DNA from 4 places in the Streptomyces sp. NPDC039430 genome. Region 3 is predicted to be linked to each of the others. Evidence: riboswitches for the same ligand, from Rfam matches in the RefSeq annotation. Region 3 holds a riboswitch; each other region holds the start of a gene.

Region 1 (4,788 bases), on a different contig from region 3:
AGGCCAGCGCGAAGTACGGCACGGCCGAGAGGCCGTGACGCCGGACGGTGTCCTGCAGCTCGCCCTCGTACGTGTCCCGCGAGACCAGGTTGTAGTGCGGCTGGAGCGCCACATAGCGGGCCAGCCCCTCGCGCTCCGAGAAGGCGAGCGAGGCGGCCAGCCGCTCCGCGCTGATGTTGGAGGCGCCGAGCGCGCGGACCTTGCCCGCCGTCACCAGCTGGTCGAGGGCGGTGACGATCTCCTCGACCGGGACCTCGGGGTCGTCGAAGTGCGTGTAGTAGAGGTCGATGTAGTCCGTACGGAGCCGACGCAGGGACTCCTCGACGCCGGCCTTGATGGTGGCGGCCCGGAGCCCCTTGTACTGCGGGTGCCCGCCGACCTTGGTCGCGACCAGCACCTCGGAGCGATTGCCGCGCGAGGCGATCCAGTTGCCGATGACGGTCTCGGATTCACCGCCCTTGTGGCCCGGCACCCAGGCGGAGTACAGGTCGGCGGTGTCGATGAAGTTCCCGCCTGCGGCGGCGTACGCGTCGAGGACGGCGAAGGAGGCCGTCTCGTCGGCGGTCCAGCCGAAGACATTGCCGCCGAGGGCGAGCGGGAAGACGTGCAGATCGGAAGAGCCCAGTGGGCGCAGAGCGGTCATAGGCGGCTGCAACTCCCGAAGGGGTCCGCCCTATTCCGCTCCACGCCCCGATAGGGACCGTATGGGGGAATGTCCGCCGAACTCGCGGCCCCACGAAACCGCGGCCCCACGAACCCAACGGGCTCGCGAACCCAACGGGCCCACGAGCCCACAGGCTCGCGGGCCCACAGGCTCGCGGGGGAAGGTCCGTGGAGACGAGGTCTACGGGTTGAGGCCCTTGCCGCGCAGCCAGCTCATCGGGTCGATGCCCGAGCCGCCCGCCGTGTGGACTTCGAGGTGCAGATGGGCGCCGGTCACGTTGCCGGTCGCGCCGACCCTGCCGATGACCTCGCCGGTGCTGACCTTCTGCCCGGCGCTCACGCTGATCGAGGACTGGTGGGCGTACCAGATCTCCGTGCCGTCATCGAGCTCCAGGACCGTGCGGTATCCGTACGAGCCCGACCAGCCGGCCGACTTGACGGTGCCGCTGTGCACGGCCTTGAGCGGGGTGCCCGTCGGCGCGGCGAAGTCCAGGCCGGTGTGCTGGCCGGAGGACCACAGCGAGCCGGCCTGACCGTAGGTCGAGGTGATCGTGTACGAGGAGGTGGGGATCGCGTAGCTGGCGGCCAGCTTGGCCAGCCGCGCCTTCTCCGCCTTGGCCCTGGCCTCGGCCTCGGCCTTCTTCTTCGCCTCTTCGATCTTCTTCTCGGCCTCGGACTGCTGCTTCTTGGCCTCGGCCGCGGCCTTCTCGGCCGCCGCCGACTCCGCGGCCGCCTTCTGCGCCGCGTCGGCCCCGGTCTGCTGCGCCTCGGCCTGCTGGAGGATACGGGCGCGCAGCGCCTCTCCCGCGTCGGTGGCGCCCTGTTCGGTGTCCGAGGCCGTGAGCCCGGCGGTGGTGAGCGGGGCGGCGAGCACCTCGGACTCGGAGTCGTCCGAGGCGAGCGAGCCCATTCCCGGCAGAGACTTGGCGTCCGGAAGATTGTCCGCGATCGCGTCGGGCAGGGATATGGAGACCGCGGGCTTGTCCTGCGCGGTGGCGATGCCGCCCGCGCCGACGGCGGCGATGACGCCCACGCCGAGGACGGTGGAGCTACGGGCCAGTCCGCGCTGCTTGGCGACGCGATGCCGGCCGCGTACGGGCCGTATGGACTCCTCGGTGGGATTCCATTCCCCCCATGCCCTGTCCGGCTCGTCGCCGTGGGAGCGCGTTTCGAAGAGGGCTTCGGGGGCAGGCTTGTTGGACGCCACTGAGGCGTACTCCTTTCCTTCCTTCTCGCCTACCGGGTTAGCTGACGGGTTCGGAGCAGGAAGGTCTCCTACGAGCGCTCCTGCCGCACAAGGCGACAGAAAACACCCGATTCACCCCAATTGGTGGTTCCCCGGTTCCCTTGCGGGATTCGGCGCGTGCGCACGGTGCCATCTCTTACGACGGCTGGGACGACCGCGCTGCGTTATCGAACGTTAATAGAGACCCGGGCCTTATTCCAAGCTGTTCCGGGTGATCGTTAACGACTTCGCATCGGACGTACCGGGACGGAAGGGAACGGAATCGGGCGAGTTGACGGCCCATCAGGGCGGCTCGCATTTCTGACGGTGTGTCAAATGTTATGCGGAGGGATACCTCTCGACTACGGACGGTGGCGAGGGGTCCGGCCGGACGCATCCGTCCGGCGATCCGGCTGACGACGCCGGCTGATGGCTCCGGCCGTCTCACGGCACCAAGGGCATGGTCCTGCGCCGCTCCGGCTCACCCTCCGAGGGCCGGCTGACCGCCAGCAGCGCCATGTCGTCCTGGCTCCCGCCGCCCGTGTGCCGCCGCACATCGTCGATGAGCGCCTGGAGCATCTCGTCGGGCCCCTGGAAGACCCGGCCGTCGAGCCGTTCGCGCGGGACGTAGAAAACCCCGTGGGCATCACGCGCCTCGGTCAGCCCGTCCGTATAGAAGAGCAGCGTCGCGCCTTCCGGATACGCGGCCTGCTCGGCGCGGTCCGGCCACATACCCAGTTCGCTCATCCCGAGCGGCAGCGCGGGGTCGGTCGCGACGAGCATCCGCACCTCGCCGTCGCCGCACACCAGCAGCGGCTCGGGGTGGCCGCGGTTGACCAGCCGCACCACACCCTCGTCGTGCGGGATCTCGGCCAGTACGGCCGTCGTGAACCCCTCGAAGATATCGAGCGCGTCCTGCCGTGTCCCCTCCCGCCGGAGAGCCCGCTCCAGCCGCTGCGCGACCGCCTCCAGCGAACTCTCCTGCTCGGCGGCCTCCCGGAAGGACCCGATGACCACCGCCACCGCTTCGACCGCGTCAAGACCCTTCCCCCGTACATCCCCGACCACCAGCCGCACCCCGTACGGCGTGTCCTGTACGGCGAAGAGGTCCCCGCCGATGAACGCGCCCTCCTGCGCCGCCTCGTACCGCGCGGCGATCCGCAGCCCCCCGATCCGTTCGGCGGGTCTGGGCAGCACCGCGCGCTGGGCGGTCTCGGCGATGATGCGGGCGGAGGCCAGCCGCTCACCGCTGCGCCGTACGACACCGTTGATGTACAGCGCCAGCAGGGACACGACCAGCACCGTCAGCACCTCGCTGATCGACTCCACCTGGAACTGGGTGTCCGCGTGGATGTGCAGCACCACCTCGGCGACCAGCGAGGTGAGGGCGATGACGAGCGTGCCTGCCATCGGATAGAACGGGGCGGCGACCAGCGGAGCCGCGGCGAAGAGGGGGGACGCGGTGACGCGCGTCGGGGTCACGAGGTCGAAGATCACCCCGGCGACGATCACCAGCACGGGCAGCACCCGTACCAGCCTGCGTCCGGTACGGCCGCGTCCCGCGGGATACCGGCCGCCGCCGCGGACGTTGTCACCGGCCGTCCAGAAACCCGTTCCGCGACCTGCCCAGATACCGGCGTCCTCAGCCGCCCGCCGGCCTGTGCCGCCCGTGCCCTTTCCGAGCTTCCTCAGTCTCCACACCAGTGGTCTCCTGCCCGGTCCGCCGACTGCTGCGGACGGTGCCGCGCTCCATCAGGCTGGCCGCTGCCATCCCGGGTGGCGACTCGCCGTCGGCCGAGTGGGCTACGGCGAGCGGCCCCGCCGGCCCGGCCGGTGCTCCGGCGCACCGATCGGCCGACGGCCCCGATCAGTCGGTCGGCTGGCGCCCGGCGTACACCCTCATGGCGTCCCGCACGAGCACAGCCGTACCTTCACCGTACTTGTCATGGTCGACGGGGAGCGCGCGTCATCGAGGCCACGACGGAATCCGGGCCCGGAGCGAGCGGACCGGCAGCCGGTCCGCTCGTACCCGTACCGGCGGCCGGTCCGGGCCCGGGTGGACACGACGAAGGCCCGGATTCACCAGGAATCCGGGCCTTCGTTTTCTTCCAGTAGCGGGGACAGGATTTGAACCTGCGACCTCTGGGTTATGAGCCCAGCGAGCTACCGAGCTGCTCCACCCCGCGCCGTTGAATGCAACTCTACGCCATCCGGAGCAAGATCATCACCACTCGGCGCACGGACGGGCTAGGCGGCCTCGACGACATCGGCACGGACCGCGGCGGCCCACTCCACCAGAAGCCGCTGGTAGCGCTCCTGCTCGGCGGGCGGCAGCGCGCCACCGGCGCGCGCCCACAGGGCACGGATCTCCGCGTTGACGACAGCGGCAGACCTGACAGCGCGTAACGAGTCGCCGTCACCGGAAGCGGGGGAAGAAGTGGACGAGGAAGCGAACATAGGACCAAGGCTACGGCCAGCCACTGACAATCGGCAGAGCGTGTCCCCCTACGCTTACACCGGTGATTGAAACCATCGTGTTCGACGTCGGCGAGACCCTCGTCCGCGACGACCGCTACTGGGCGTCCTGGGCCGACTGGCTGGGCATTCCCCGGCACACCATCTCCGCGCTCGTCGGCGCCGCGACCGTCCAGAACCGGGACCACACCGACGCCCTCCGCCTCATCAAGCCCGGCATGGACGTCGGCGAGGCGTACCGCGCCAGGGAGGCCGCCGGCCGCGGCGACCATCTCGACGAATCCGATCTCTATCCCGATGTACGGCCCGCCCTGGCGAGCCTCCGGGCCCTCGGCGTCCGTGTCGTCCTCGCGGGCAACCAGACCGTCAGGACCGGAGAGCTGCTGCGCGGCCTCGATCTGCCCGTCGATCTCGTCGCCACCTCG
Region 2 (4,788 bases), on a different contig from region 3:
TCCTGATCGGCATCGAAGGCGACGGACGCCGGGAGCGCCTGGTCTTCCCCCTCACCGTCACCGGCTGAGCGGCCCCGTTACCCCCGTACGCGACCGACGACCCACCCCCCCCACCGGAAAGAAGCCGCGATGAACCCCCTCTCCGCAACCGTTCCCCACGACCTGGCCCGGCCACGCCGCGCGGGCCTCGTCCGGACGTACGGGCAGCCGGGCGTCCTCGGCGCCTACCTCGTACTGGCCGGCACGCTGGTGTCACTGATCGGCATCAGCTGGGACGTCCAATGGCACGTCGACATCGGCCCGGACACCTTCTTCACCCTCTCCCATCTCCTGCTGTACTCCGGCAGCGCTGTCGCCGGTCTCACCAGCCTGGTCATGGTGGTGCGGGCCACCGCCGCGCAGCGCGCGGGACGGCCGGCCGAGCGAGCCGTCGGCGGCAGCCCCGTCCGGGTGTTCGGCGGGACCTTCACGGCGCCCCTGGGCTATCTGGTCGCCGGGACGGGCGGTGCGCTCTTCCTGCTCTACGGGCTGCTGGATCTGTGGTGGCACTCGCTGTACGGATTCGACGCCGTACTCGACTCACCACCGCACGTCGGGCTGTTCATCTCGGTCTCGCTCACGATGGTCGGCAGCGTCATCGTCTTCGCCGCGGCCCGCGCGGAACGCTGGGGCCGGGTCGGACTGATCGTCAGCATCCCTGTCCTGATGACGTTCAGCCCCATCACCACCAACGCCTTCGCCGCCCTGCCCCTGCCCTTCGAACCGGTCGTCGCGGGCACCGTCTTCTTCGCCGTCCTCCTGGTCATCATGGGAGGGCTCACCCTCGGCAGGGGAGCCGTCCTCGCCATCAGCGGCACCCTCGCCGCCATCCAGGGCTTCCTGTGGTGGTTCTCCCCGTGGGCCTCCCACGTCTACGCCGCCTCGCAGGGCCTGCCGCTGCGCGACAACCTCGGCGACAAGGCCCCGGAACTGCCCGCGAGCATCCCCATGTTCATGCTCCTGGCGGCGGCGGTCATCGAAACACTGCTGTGGCTGGGCTCGACGCGTGGCTGGTCGAATCGGTGGCTGCCCCAGCTCCTGGGCGCGTCCGGCGGACTGGTGATCAGCGTCTCGGTGCTCCTCCAGAAGTCCCTGCTCGGTGATTCCGGCACTCCCGACGCCGCCGGTCTGCTGACCGCCGCCGTCGTGGGCCTGGCCTTCGGCGCCCTCGCCGGCTTCCTCGGCGCGCGCTTCGCCGTCATCCTGCGCGCCAATACCCCGACCTCCAGCCCGGAAGGCAACTGATCCGTGCACAGCCCTCTCACCGGCCCCGCCCCGGCGCCGTCCTCACGCACCACCGCTCGCCGGCCCCCGGCCCGCCGCGTACGCTCCCTGGTCCTCGCGCTGTCCGCGGTGGCGGCCCTGCTCTTCGCGTCGGCCGCGCCTGCCGCCGCCTACGAGCCGGTCGGGATCGTGCACACGGAACGCGTACAGGCGGGCCCGTACAGCCTGACCGTCGGGTTCTCCACCTGGCCGCTGCGTGCCATGCAGTCGCTGGACTTCACCTTCGCCCCCGAAGGGGGGATAGCGGGCAAATCCGGCACGCTCACCCGTGACGCCACCGGCCTCGACTCCGATGACCGCGTCACGCCGCTGGCACGCCACCCCCGCAAACTCGATGTCTGGGGTCTGGACATCAAGTCCTTCCCCGACCCGGGCGACGTGGCGCTCACCTTCGCCATCGACGGCCCCGAGGGTCATGGCACGGGGACCCTCAAGCACCTGACCGTCCTCGACCAGCCGGGCCCGCCCCTGTCGCTGAGCTGGAGCGTCTGCGCCCTGCCCGTCCTCGGGCTGATCGCCTTCCTGGTCATCGCCTGGCGGCGCAACGAACCGGCGCGCCGGCTCGCCGAGTTGGGCATATAGCGCCGGACGCGCGCGCGGTGCGCGCAGGCGGCCGAAGGGGGAGCGTGGGACCGGCCACGCTCCCCCTTCGGCCGCGAACTGCCTTTTGCTGAAGGGTGGTCGCCGATTTCGATCCACTCTTCGGTGAAAGGCTGCCACGGAACTGACGCGTGGCACGACCGTGTTCGGAAACGACAGAAGGTCAGAAACGCGCACGGCTCCGCCAATTCAATGGCGTTGAGCGGTGCAATTGCCGTGAGAAGCGGCTCGCCCGGGATCCGCCGGGGTCCGCCGGGGTCCGCGAGGGGCCGTCCCCGGCGGCTTCCGAATTACGTGATCAAGCGCGATTCGGCGCCCGGTGGGACGCCCGAATTTCCAGTCATGGGTGGGACTGTCGAGGCCGGACCGACCAGGCCGGATCGCTCCTTTATGGGCGATTTATCTCCGTTCTCCCCGAAGTCCATTTATGTAGCGTTCATGTGACTTTCCACTCCCTTGGAACCCCCGTGAGCTGGACATTTCCGTCATGGGCGTGATGTGTGTCACGTAAGTGCCGGGTTGCGAGCGCCGCCTCCTCGTTCATTTCGTCCACGGAGAAGGCGAGTTGAGAGCCCCGGTATCGGGTGGGTAACGAGATCTTTCCGGGTTGGAATCGTGAATTGGATTCCGTTGTGAATTCAGGGCTTGTTTCGTCCGGGCGTCCTCGCTTACGTTCTCGTCACTCCGGATGGAACGCCGAATCCTGCCGCCGTCCGGAAACCCACACCCACCCACGTACGGCAGGAGCGGGGGACCCAGGTAAGTCGCCGATCCGTACTACGGGCCGGCTTGGGGTGAAGCCGCATTCACAGTGCGGCCGGGCATCTCCAGCTCGAACCCGACAGCTCACCTCGCAGGCGGAGGAGAGGAATTCGTCATGGCCTCAAAGGCTAAGCACCGTCGTCCCAAGAACAACCCCGTCGCCAGAGGCCTCGTCACCGCGGGCACGGGCGGTGCCGTACTCGCCTTCCCCCTGCTGGCCGCGACCACCGCGGAAGCGGCCCCGGCGCACACCGCCGCCACCGCCGACGCCAAGGTGTCCATGGCTCCGGCCGCCGCCGTTCAGACGGACGTCCCGGCGACCTACTCCGTGGTCTGGGGGGACTCGCTGTCCAGGATCGCGGACACGTACTCGATCAGCGGCGGCTGGCAGAAGCTCTATGAGGACAACCGTGACGTCATCGGCGGCAACCCGTCGCTGATCCACCCCGGTCTCACGCTGACGCTCGCGGCGGACTCCGCGTCGGAGGCCCCTGCCGACTCCACCGCCGACTCAACGGCCGACGAGAGCGCCACCACCGACGCGAGCGCCGCAGCCGATACGGGCGCCGCCACCCAGACGGCCGCGACGACGTACACCGACGACCTGGACGGCTGGATCCGGGAGTCGCTGGACGTCATGGCGCAGCACGGCATCCCCGGCTCCTACGACGGCATCTACCGCAACATCATGCGCGAGTCCTCGGGCAACCCGTCCGCCATCAACAACTGGGACTCGAACGCCGCCGCCGGCACCCCGTCCAAGGGCCTCCTGCAGGTCATCGACCCGACGTTCCAGGCCTACCACGTGCCCGGTACGTCGACGGACAGCTACGACCCGGTCGCCAACATCACCGCCGCGAGCAACTACGCGGCCGACCGCTACGGCTCGATCGACAACGTGAACGGCCCCTACTGACAGGCCCTCACGCCCGTCGCGGCAGGCCGGACAGCCCTCAGGGCCTGTCCGGCCTGCCGGCGTTCGCGCGTGTCCCCGTCCCGTGTCCCGTGTCCCCGCCGCTCCCCGGCCAGGCGCGCCGCGCGCGCAGCTCCCGTACCCCAGCCGCCGCCAGCACCAGCGCCGCCGCGCCCAGGGACCACAGCAGCTGCGGGCGCGCCGCGTCATTCGTCAGCATCAGACCGAAGACGACCGCCATCGCGGCGAGCGTGGCCCATGTCAGCCCCGGGAAGAGCCACATCCTCAGCACCAGCCGCTCCGGTGCCTCCCGCTCGATACGGCGCCGCAGCCGCAGCTGCGACACGGCGATCAAGGCCCAGACGAAGAGGAGCACCGCGCCGACCGCGTTGAGCATGTACAGGAAGACCGAGTCGGGCCAGCGGAGATTGAGCAGCACCGACACGAAGCCGAACGCCACGGACGCGAGGACCGCCCGCCGGGGCACACCGCCGCCGCTCACCGTCAGCAGGGACCGCGGCGCCTCGCCCCGTTCGGCCAGCGAGAAGACCATCCGGGACGATCCGTAGAGGTTGGCGTTGAGCGCCGACAGCAGGGCCACGAACACCACGATGTTCATGATCTGCGCGGCGGACGGGATGCCGATGGCGTCGAGGACGGTGACATACGGACTCAGCCCGGCCCGCTGCGCCGTCCAGGGCAGCACCGTCACGATGACCAGCATCGAACCGACGTAGAAGAACAGGATCCGGAACACCGCGCTGCGCACCGCCCGGGACACCGAGCGCACCGGGTCGTCGGACTCCGCCGCCGCGATCGTGACCACCTCCAGGCCGCCGAAGGCGAAGACGACGGCGAGCACACCGGAGATGACGCCCTGCCAGCCGCCGGGCAGGAAGCCGTCCTGTCCCGCGAGGTGGGTGAAGCCGACGGGGTCGGTGTCGGGCAGCAGGCCGAAGACCGCCAGCAGTCCGAGCACCAGGAACGCGACGATCGCGAACACCTTCAGGGCGGCGAACCAGAACTCGAACTCGCCGAAGTTCTTCACGGCGGCGAGGTTCGTGCCGGTGAAGAACACCATGAAGACCAGCACCCACGCCCACTGCGGCACCGAGGGCAGCCAGCCGTTCGCGATCCGCGCCGCGCCCGTCGCCTCCACCGCGAGGACGACGACCAGCAGGAACCAGTAC
Region 3 (4,788 bases):
GCGGCCGAGGGGCACGGCTATACGGACGAGGAGGCCGACCGCTGGACGGCTCTCGATCCGCTCTTCCCCTACAGCCGCAGCCCGCACCGCTCGGCCGGTCTGCCCTGCCGTACGGGCGAGTCGGTGATCTCGGTGGACGGCGAGGGGACGGTGCGGCGCTGCCACTTCGTCCGCGCCGAGCTCGGCAATCTCTACGACGGGTCCTACCGGCGGGCGCTGGCTCCGCGGGCGTGCCCGCTGGCGGTGTGCGACTGCCATATCGGCTATGTACATCTGGAGACGCTGCCGTTGTACGACGTCTTCGCCGGAGGGGTGCTGGAGCGGATCCCGGCGGGGATACGACCGGCCGGACCCACCACGGCTGGGGAGTCTCCGCGGATCAGTGTTTGAGGGGCAGAAGGTCGGGGCGTTTCGCCTCGACATGATCGCCGGACGACTCGCCGCGCAGCCGTCGCCCGATCCACGGCACCAGATACTCGCGCGCCCAGTGGATGTTGTCGCGCCGCACCTCCAGCGTTCCGCGCGGGGGCTGTGGCGGCCATGGCTGATCCGGGTCCGCGGGCACATCGAGGCCGAGCACCTGCGCGGCGCGCAACGCGACGCGGGTGTGCCCCTCGGGTGACAGATGCAGCCGGTCGCCGTCCCAGGCGCGCCTGTCCTGGACGGACTTGAGCGACCAGAGATCGAGCACCGGGCAGTCGTAGCGGTCCGCGATGGCCCGCACATGGGCGGTGTACGTGGCGATCTTGCCGCGCAGATGGCGCAGCACGGGCACGCCCCGGGTGTCGAAGCCGGTGGTCACCATGACCGTGCCGACTGCGCCGGAGAGATCGGCGACGGCCCGCTCGAAACGTTCGGCGACATCGTCGGGGTCGGTGCCGGGCCGGATGATGTCATTGCCGCCGGCGCAGAACGTCACCAGATCCGGGGCGAGTTCCTTCGCGCGCGGTATCTGTTCGTCGACGATCTGGTCGAGGAGCCGGCCGCGTACGGCGAGATTGGCGTACCGGAAATGGCCGTGGGCGGTGTTCTCCGTCGCACCCGAGACCGCCAGTTGGTCGGCGAGCAGGACCGCGAACCGGTCCGCCCAGCCGACATATGTCCCGTCGGGGCCCGGATCACCCACCCCCTCGGTGAAGCTGTCGCCGATCGCCGCGTAGGACCCGAGTACGCCATTTCTTCTTGATCTCGAATCGTCTGCCACAGCACCACATCATTCACCGGCATATGTGACCTACGCGACCGTAAGGAGGGGTTGACGCCGGGTGAGATATGCCATCGGTCAAGATTCGGCCAAGCGGGAATAGCCGCAAACCTCCGCTGCCCGGCACGGAAAGTGCCGGGCAGCGGAATGGGCCGAGGTGATCTGACGGGTCAGAGGTTGACGCCGTGCTCCCGGAGGTAGGCGACCGGGTCGACGTCCGAGCCGTACTCGGGGCCGGTGCGGATCTCGAAGTGCAGGTGCGGTCCGGTGGAATTGCCCGTGGAACCGGAGAGTCCGATCTGCTGGCCCGCGCTGACGGTGTCGCCCGCGGAGACCTCCAGGGACGACAGGTGGCCGTACTGCGAGTACATGCCGTCGCTGTGCTGGATGACGATCTGGTTGCCGTACGAGCCGCCCCAGCCGGCCGTCACGACCGTGCCGTCGCCGACCGCCTTGACGGGGGTGCCCGAGGACGCCGAGAAGTCGACACCGGTGTGGTAGCCGCTGGACCAGCTGGAGCCGGAGGCGCGGTACGGCGTGGAGGTGGGTCCGTCGACCGGCGCGGTGAAGCCGGAACCGGTGCTCGGCTCCGCGGTGTCGGCGGCGGGGGCCTGTTCGGCGGCCGAGGCGGCGGACTCGTCCGTCGAGCCGCTCGACGACGAGTCGCCGGACGCGGTGTCGCCGGACGACGCGGTGGCGGAGTCGGCCGAGGAGGAATCGGCGGTGTCGGCGGGCGAGGAGGCGGTGTCGGCCGAGGAGCTGGAGGGCTCCGCCGGAGCCTCGGACGGGGAACTCGCCGCGGCCCTCGCGCCGAGGGTCAGCTTGAGGCCCGGGTGGATCAGCGACGGGTTGTCGCCGACGGCCTCGCGGTTGTCCTGGTACAGCTTGTGCCAGCCGCCGCGGACATGGTGCTCGACGGCGATCTTCGAGAGATAGTCCCCGGCGACCACGGTGTAGGTCCTCGCGACCTTGGTGGCGGCGGCCCGGACGGCGGCCTGCTTCGTCTCGGCCCGCTGCTGGGCGCCGGACAGATTCTGGGCCGTGTGCGCCGAGGCGGGAACAGCGGCCTGCGGGGCGGTCGCGGGAGCGGCCTTCTCCGCGGCGTGCGCGCCGGTGGCGCCGATGAGCGGAAGCGCGATGGCCGCGCCACCCGTGCCGGCGGCGATGAATCCGCGCGAGATGGGATTGGTCTTGGGACGGCGGTGCTTACCCTTCGCGGGCATGGCGAATTCCTCTCCGGCGCCTGCGAGGTGAGCTGTCGGGTTCGGGCTGGAGCTGCCCGGCCGCGCGTGGTGCGCGACTTCACCCCAAGCCGTCCGGAGTTCCGGACCGGCGTACTACCTGGGTCCCCCGCTCCTGCCACGCGTTGATGGATGGATGCGAATTCCAAGCGGCGGCAGGATTCGGCGATCCGCTCGGATTGAGGCTGAAGGTAAGCGAGCCGGACGGCCGGAACAAGATGCCGTATTCCCGCGGTCGCACCCGTTCCGGATATCGCCCGGGTTATCCGGTCACCCTGTGTGGATTCCGGTCTCCAATTTCCTTACGGGGGAGCAATTCCCCTTCCCGATACCACCACGCAACGTCACGGATATGATCCTGCTCACGGCCCCGAGCCCATCTCCCCCGCGACCGGGGCAGGTTATACGGAATCACCCATTCCGGACAGATGGGCATGTGGGCGATATTCACCGGCACAGCGTGTCCGAATAATGCGCTTCTGCCCCCTCGGGCGCTGGGCTGATTGCTACAGGTTGCCTGAGGAACAAATGTCGTAGGGTCGGGAATCGACATCGTCGGCGAGCCGCGCCGACGGCAGACACGGAGGAGCACGCCGTGACGCAGCAGCTGCCGCAGGTCCCGTCGACAGAGCCCGAGTTGTCCGGCGTGCGCAACTTCCGCGACGTGGGCGGGCTGCCGACCACGGACGGCCGGCGGGTGGCCCACGGCAGGCTCTTCCGCAGCGGGCATCTCGCCAACGCCACCCCGGCCGACGCCGCCTTCCTCACCTCCCTCGGCCTGCACACCATCTTCGACTTCCGCAACGGCGCCGATCTGAAGCTCGACGGCGCGGACGTGGAGCTGCCCGGCGTACGCAATGTGAACCTGCCGCTCACCGATCCGGCGGACGGCGCCGAGTTCTGGCTGATGGTGCGGGACGGCGATCTCGACCAGCTGCGCTCGCTCCTCTCGGACGGCAAGGCGGCGAACCGGATGATCGACTCGTACCGGACGATCATCACGGAACGCACCGCCGAGCACAGCCGCGTCCTGCACTCGCTCGCCGAGGACAGCGTCCCCGCGCTCATGCACTGCGCGGCGGGCAAGGACCGGGCGGGGCTCTCCATCGCGGTGTCCCTGCTCGCCGTCGGGGTGGAGCCCGAGGCGATCGAGGCCGACTACCTCAAGTCGAACGACCCGAGCCGCCGCTACCCGATCCGCCGCAGCGACAGCTCGTCCGCCGGGATGTCCTCGGAGGTGATGGAGCTCCTCAGTCCGCTCTTCGACGCTCGCGCCGAGTACCTCGCGGCGGCCTTCGAGACCATCGAGAAGACCTGGGGCACCACGGACCGCTATCTGACCGAGGGGCTCGGGCTCGCCCCCGAGACCCGCGAGCGGCTCCGCGCCCGCCTTCTCGACGAGGGCTGACCGAGCGACGGCGAAACCCCTGGCCGCCCCGCCCGAGCCGCCCCCCGCTCCGCCGCCCCGGGCCGCTACCCCCGCGAGCCCATCTCGAAGAGCAGATAGAGGAAGGCCGCGAAGAGATGGCCGGCGATCAGATAGGCGAAGAGCCGGATGACCAGCCCGCGGGGGAACTTCCCCTCCTCCTTCATGACATGACCGGGCACGGCGTTCTCCTGCACGGCGTTCTCGGGCGCAACGTTCTCCGGCACGGCGTTCTCCTGCACGGGGTTCTCCGACACGGGGTTCTCCGGCTCGGGCATGGTGGCAGACCTCTCTCAGCAGGTCAGCGGCGATGGGCCCCGGCGCCGAGGCACAACTCGGCGGCGGGGCTCTGCAGCAGGGTATGGACGAAGAGCAGCTCGGTCCCCTCGGGTCCGGCCGCCGCGATCCGGTGCGGGGTGAGCGAGTCGAAGTGCGCGCTGTCCCCGGGGCCGAGTACGTGCACGGCGTCCCCGAGAGTCAGCCGCAGGCGTCCTTCGAGAACATGGAGCCACTCCTCACCCGCGTGTACGCGGACGAGGTCACCCTGCGCCCCGTACGGGACCTGGAGCCGCAGCGGCTGCATGGCCCGGCCCGAGCCGCCCGCCTGGTAGTAGGTCCAGCCGTCGGCCTCGACCGGTTCCATCCGGTCGGCCCGGACGATGGGATCGCGTTCCGGCACGATCTCCCCGAGCAGCTCGGATACGGTCGTACCGTAGATACGGGCGAGGCTCAGCAGCATCGGCAGCGACGGTTGTCTGCGGCCGGTTTCCAGCCGGGAGAGATGGGCCGGGGAGAGCCCGGCCCGCCGGGCGGCGGTCTCCAGGGTGAGGCGCCGGCCCCGGCGCAGGTCGCGCAGGCGGGGAGCGACATCGGGCAGCCGGCCGGACAGGTCTTCGCCGGCCTCTCCGGCGGGAGGT
Region 4 (4,788 bases), on a different contig from region 3:
GAGCGGGCCCAGGCCCAGCTGGAGCGCGAGTGGCTGGACCGGCTCGGTACGGTCGCCGGCCGCGCCGACGAACTGTGCAGGTACGCCGTGCTCTTCGGCGACCCGCAGCTGGCGCTGACCGCCGTGACCCGCGTCCTGGACGTCACCGCGGAAGAGGTACGGGCCGTCGCCGCGGCGCGGCTGCGCCCCGACAACCGCGCGGTGCTGGTCTACGAACCGGTCACCGCCGACGGCGACGACGCCTCCGCCGATGAAGACGAGACCGACGAGCACGAGGGGGCGGACCAGTGACCGACGCTGCCGTGACCATGGACTTCCACCCGCGTCCGACAGCCGGCGAGGCCAGGCCCTGGGCCTTCCCCGCCCCCGGGCGCGGCGCTCTCGACAACGGACTGACGGTGCTGCGCTGCGACCGTCCCGGCCAGCAGGTGGTGGCGGTCGAGATCAATCTCGACGCCCCGCTGGACGCCGAGCCCGAGGGGCTCGACGGCATCGCCACCATCATGGCGCGGGCCTTCTCCGAGGGCACCGACAAGCGCAGCGCCGAGGAGTTCGCCGCCGAGCTGGAGCGCTGCGGCGCCACGCTCGACGCGCACGCCGACCACCCGGGCGTCCGGATCTCCCTGGAGGTCCCCGTCTCCAGGCTGCCCAAGGCGCTCGGTCTGCTCGCCGAGGCGCTGCGGGCCCCCGCCTTCGCGGACAGCGAGGTCGAGCGGCTCGTACGCAACCGTCTCGACGAGATCCCGCACGAGACCGCCAACCCGGGCCGCCGCGCCGCCAAGCAGCTGTCCAAGGAGCTGTTCCCGGCCTCCTCGCGCATGTCACGGCCGCGCCAGGGCACCGAGGAGACGGTGGAGCGCATCGACGCCGCGGGCGTGCGCGCCTTCTACGAGGCGCATGTGCGCCCCGCCACGGCCACCGCTGTGATCGTCGGTGATCTCACCGGCGTCGATCTCGACAAGATCCTCGCCGACACCCTCGGCACCTGGACCGGCGACACCGTCGCCCCCCGTCCCATGCCGCCCGTGACCGCCGACGACACGGGCCGTGTGGTGATCGTGGACCGCCCCGGCGCCGTCCAGACCCAGCTGCTGATCGGCCGCATCGGCGCCGACCGGCACGACCGGGTCTGGCCCGCCCAGGTCCTCGGCACGTACTGCCTGGGCGGCACGCTCACCTCCCGGCTCGACCGGGTGCTGCGCGAGGAGAAGGGCTACACCTACGGCGTACGGGCCTTCGGCCAGGTGCTGCGCTCCTCGGCGCCCGACGCGCCGGGCGGTGCGGCCGGCGCGGCGATGCTCGCCATCAGCGGCTCCGTGGACACCGCGTCCACCGGCCCGGCGCTGGACGACCTCTGGAAGGTGCTGCGCACCCTCGCGGCCGAGGGGCTGACCGACGCCGAGCGCGATGTGGCCGTCCAGAACCTGGTGGGGGTGGCCCCGCTGAAGTACGAGACGGCGGCCTCCGTCGCGAGCACGCTGGCCGACCAGGTCGAGCAGTACCTGCCGGACGACTTCCAGGCGCAGCTGTACGCGCGGCTGGCCGAGACCGGCACCGTCGAGGCGACGGCCGCGGCCGTCAACGCCTTCCCGGTGGACCGGCTCGTCACCGTGCTCGTCGGTGACGCCGCGCAGATCAAGGAGCCGGTCACGGCTCTCGGGATCGGCGAAGTGACGGTCGTCACGGGCTGATCCGGCCTCTTCGTGGAACCCCGGTGGCTTCGGCCGCCGGGGTTTCCCTTTATGTCCCTCTTTGAGGGGGAGGGTGGTTGTCTGCCCTGTGGTGTGCGCTACAAAGGGGCCTGTCTGTTTGGTGATTGAAAGACCACCCGCTTAACGTCGGTCCGGCTGTCCGCCAGTTGCGCCGCGTCCGCGGCACCGGACAGTCATCGCCGAGTCCCCGTCAGGCGCGAGCCTGGGGAGCCGGGGACCCACGAAGTCCCTGGGGTGAATCGGGTGTCGCCGCCGTGAGTGGCAGGCACGCCCGTAGGAGACCTTCCTGCTCCGAACCCGTCAGCTAACCCGGTAGGCGAGAAGGAAGGAAAGGACCAGCCACCCCATGGCGTTCACCCGTGCCACCGGGAAGCATCGTGCCCGCAGCCGTATGAGCCGCAGGAGCGCGGGCGTCGCGGGTGCCGCGACCCTCGCCGCCACCGGCGTCATCAGCACCCTCGCCGCTTCCCCGGCGCTCGCCGCCGACACCGGCGTGGCCGCCGCCCGGCCGACCGGTCTTGCCCAGGCCCTGGTCATCAACGACTCCCTCGCCGGCACCATCGACGCCCAGGCCGACGCGCAGCGCCGGGCCGCCGCCGAGGTCAGGGCGAGGGCCGCGGCGAAGGCGGAGGCGGCGCGCAAGGCGGAGGCCCGCGCCCAGGAGCTCCGCGCGGAGAAGGAGCGCGCGGCGCGGGCCGCCGAGCGCGAACGCCTCAACGCCTTCCAGCTCCCCATCGCCGGCTCGTACGTCACCACCGGTTACCGGGCGGGCGGCTCGCTCTGGTCCTCCGGCAGCCACTCGGGCGTCGACTTCCGCGCCGCCTCCGGCACGTCCGTCGTGGCCGTGGGCGCGGGCACCGTGGTCGAGGCGGGCTGGGGCGGCTCGTACGGCAACAACATCGTGCTGCGGATGAGCGACGGCACGTACACCCAGTACGGCCATCTCTCCTCGATCGGCGTCGCCGTCGGCCAGAGCGTCACCCCGGGGCAGCGGATCGGCGTCTCGGGCGCGACCGGCAACGTCACCGGGCCGCACCTCCACTTCGAGGCCAGGACGGGCCCCGACTACGGCTCGGACATCGACCCCGTCGCGTATCTGCGCGCGCACGGCGTGAACGTCTGACCACTCCGCCCCCCCGAAGGCCCCGGCGCAGCGCCGGGGCCTTCGGCGTCGCGTCCGCGCCCGCCGCGGTCCGCTGGCCAAAAGATATCCATGGATTCCGGGCACCCATCGGAAATTCGCGATGATTGCAATAGAGTCACGGAACAGGCGTCGATCGGCAGCGTTTCGCGCGGATTAAGGCGGAGGTTCGGACATGCGCATTCCCGCGCACTCGGTATGCACGGCTATTCGCGACGACATCATCTCCGGCGTATTCGAACGCGGCAGCCGGCTCACGGAGGAGCACCTGGCACGGCGCTACGGCGTCTCCCGCGTCCCGGTGCGCGAAGCCCTGCGCACGCTGGAGTCGGAGGGCTTCGTGACCACCCGCCGCCATGTCGGCGCCTGTGTGGCCGAGCCCACGGAGCAGGAGGCGGCCGACCTGCTCGACGTGCGGCTGCTGCTGGAGCCGCTGGGCGCCGCGCGCGCCGCCCAGCGCCGTACGGAAGCCCATCTCAAGGTCCTGCGCGGCCTGGTCAGACTGGGGCAGGAGCGGGCCCGCAGAGGCCAGGGCGAGGATCTGCGCTCACTGGGCGCCTGGTTCCACGAGACGCTCACGCAGGCGTCGGGAAGCCCGGCGCTCACCGCCCCGCTCACCCAGCTCCGGCACAAGATCGCCTGGATGTACGTGGTCGACCAGCCCGCCAGCCCCCTGGAGTCCTGGGCGGAGCACGGCGCGATCGTGGACGCCGTGGCGCGTGGCGACGCGGAGCGGGCGCGGACGCTGACGGCGCTGCACGCGGAGCGTACGGCGGCGGCGCACCGGCTGAAGCGACCGGAGCGCGGCCGGGAAAAGGTGAGGGTTTCGCAACATGCCGTAAACATCGCGAGCGTCCGCAATTAACAATCACGCCGTATACAAAGAAGAGAAATAGCCCGGCTGTCCTTTTTGCTGCCCGCATGGAAAACGGAGCCGGGGTCCACTGAATTCAGTGGACCCCGGCTCCGTCGTGGAAATACGCTCAGACCGTCTCGGGAAGCTCGTCGAGCCCTTCCGCGACCAGCTTCGCCAGCCGGTCGAGAGCGGCGTCGGCGCCCTCCGCCTCGGAAGCGAGGACGACCTCCTCGCCGCCCTGCGCGCCCAGGCCGAGCACCGCGAGCATCGACGCGGCGTTGACGGGGTTGCCGTCGGCCTTCGCGATCGTCACCGGGACGCCGGCGGCCGTGGCGGCGCGGACGAAGATGGAGGCGGGACGGGCGTGCAGGCCCTCGGCCCAGCCGACATTGACGCGGCGCTCAGCCATGGTGTTGCCCTTCAAGTCTCAAAAACGATGTCTAGACCAGCGTCTCATGTGCCACGAATTGCTCCGGTGCCGCCCCGGGACGGACCACGCCCCCGGCACCGGACGGACCTCGCCCCCGGTGCCGTACCTGCCCCGGACCCCGGGCCGTGGCGGCGCCCGCGCCGTAGGCTTTGCCCATGGAGACGCCGCCGGACCATGCGTACCCCGATCACTGGGAAGCGGACGTGGTGCTGCGCGACGGAGGCACCGCGCGGATCAGGCCCATCACCACCGCCGACGCGGAGCGGCTGGTCAGCTTCTACGAACAGGTCTCCGACGAGTCGAAGTACTACCGGTTCTTCGCCCCCTACCCGCGTCTCTCCGACCGGGACGTGCACCGCTTCACCCACCACGACTACGTGGACCGGGTGGGCCTCGCCGTGACGGTGGGCGGCGAGTTCATCGCGACCGTACGGTACGACCGCATCGACGAGCGCGGGCTCCCGGCGGCCGCGCCCGCCGACGAGGCCGAGGTCGCCTTCCTCGTCCAGGACGCGCACCAGGGACGCGGTGTCGCCTCGGCCCTGCTCGAACACATCGCGGCGGTCGCCCGCGAACGGGGCATCCGGCGCTTCGCCGCCGAGGTCCTGCCTGCCAACAACAAGATGATCAAGGTGTTCCGGGACGCCGG

What was found. Region 3 has a riboswitch for cyclic di-AMP ahead of ACZ7LS_RS25880 (M23 family metallopeptidase). Riboswitches for the same ligand answer to the same signal wherever they lie in the genome.
Region 1: another riboswitch for cyclic di-AMP. It lies ahead of ACZ7LS_RS22440 (M23 family metallopeptidase); the one in region 3 lies ahead of ACZ7LS_RS25880 (M23 family metallopeptidase).
Region 2: another riboswitch for cyclic di-AMP. It lies ahead of ACZ7LS_RS09505 (transglycosylase SLT domain-containing protein); the one in region 3 lies ahead of ACZ7LS_RS25880 (M23 family metallopeptidase).
Region 4: another riboswitch for cyclic di-AMP. It lies ahead of ACZ7LS_RS27930 (M23 family metallopeptidase); the one in region 3 lies ahead of ACZ7LS_RS25880 (M23 family metallopeptidase).

Annotation. Positions count from the first base shown of each region.
Region 1 is NZ_JBVKAK010000009.1:22,141-26,928, forward strand. Features, by position in the region: gene ACZ7LS_RS22435 (aldo/keto reductase) at 1-643, opposite strand, end outside; gene ACZ7LS_RS22440 (M23 family metallopeptidase) at 845-1,870, opposite strand; cyclic di-AMP (ydaO/yuaA leader) riboswitch at 1,882-2,035, opposite strand; gene ACZ7LS_RS22445 (PP2C family protein-serine/threonine phosphatase) at 2,333-3,589, opposite strand; tRNA gene ACZ7LS_RS22450 (tRNA-Met) at 4,001-4,074, opposite strand; gene ACZ7LS_RS22455 (hypothetical protein) at 4,136-4,345, opposite strand; gene ACZ7LS_RS22460 (HAD family hydrolase) at 4,411-4,788, shown strand, end outside.
Region 2 is NZ_JBVKAK010000003.1:57,640-62,427, forward strand. Features, by position in the region: gene ACZ7LS_RS09490 (hypothetical protein) at 1-68, shown strand, start outside; gene ACZ7LS_RS09495 (hypothetical protein) at 130-1,284, shown strand; gene ACZ7LS_RS09500 (hypothetical protein) at 1,288-1,905, shown strand; cyclic di-AMP (ydaO/yuaA leader) riboswitch at 2,642-2,796, shown strand; gene ACZ7LS_RS09505 (transglycosylase SLT domain-containing protein) at 2,801-3,601, shown strand; gene ACZ7LS_RS09510 (amino acid permease) at 3,639-4,788, opposite strand, start outside.
Region 3 is NZ_JBVKAK010000011.1:39,091-43,878, forward strand. Features, by position in the region: gene ACZ7LS_RS25870 (STM4011 family radical SAM protein) at 1-390, shown strand, start outside; gene ACZ7LS_RS25875 (SGNH/GDSL hydrolase family protein) at 380-1,204, opposite strand; gene ACZ7LS_RS25880 (M23 family metallopeptidase) at 1,375-2,427, opposite strand; cyclic di-AMP (ydaO/yuaA leader) riboswitch at 2,432-2,596, opposite strand; gene ACZ7LS_RS25885 (tyrosine-protein phosphatase) at 3,041-3,853, shown strand; gene ACZ7LS_RS25890 (DUF6126 family protein) at 3,919-4,149, opposite strand; gene ACZ7LS_RS25895 (helix-turn-helix domain-containing protein) at 4,173-4,788, opposite strand, start outside.
Region 4 is NZ_JBVKAK010000013.1:60,828-65,615, reverse strand. Features, by position in the region: gene ACZ7LS_RS27940 (M16 family metallopeptidase) at 1-291, shown strand, start outside; gene ACZ7LS_RS27935 (M16 family metallopeptidase) at 309-1,691, shown strand; cyclic di-AMP (ydaO/yuaA leader) riboswitch at 1,880-2,045, shown strand; gene ACZ7LS_RS27930 (M23 family metallopeptidase) at 2,059-2,835, shown strand; gene ACZ7LS_RS27925 (GntR family transcriptional regulator) at 3,029-3,718, shown strand; gene ACZ7LS_RS27920 (HPr family phosphocarrier protein) at 3,837-4,118, opposite strand; gene ACZ7LS_RS27915 (bifunctional acetate--CoA ligase family protein/GNAT family N-acetyltransferase) at 4,295-4,788, shown strand, end outside.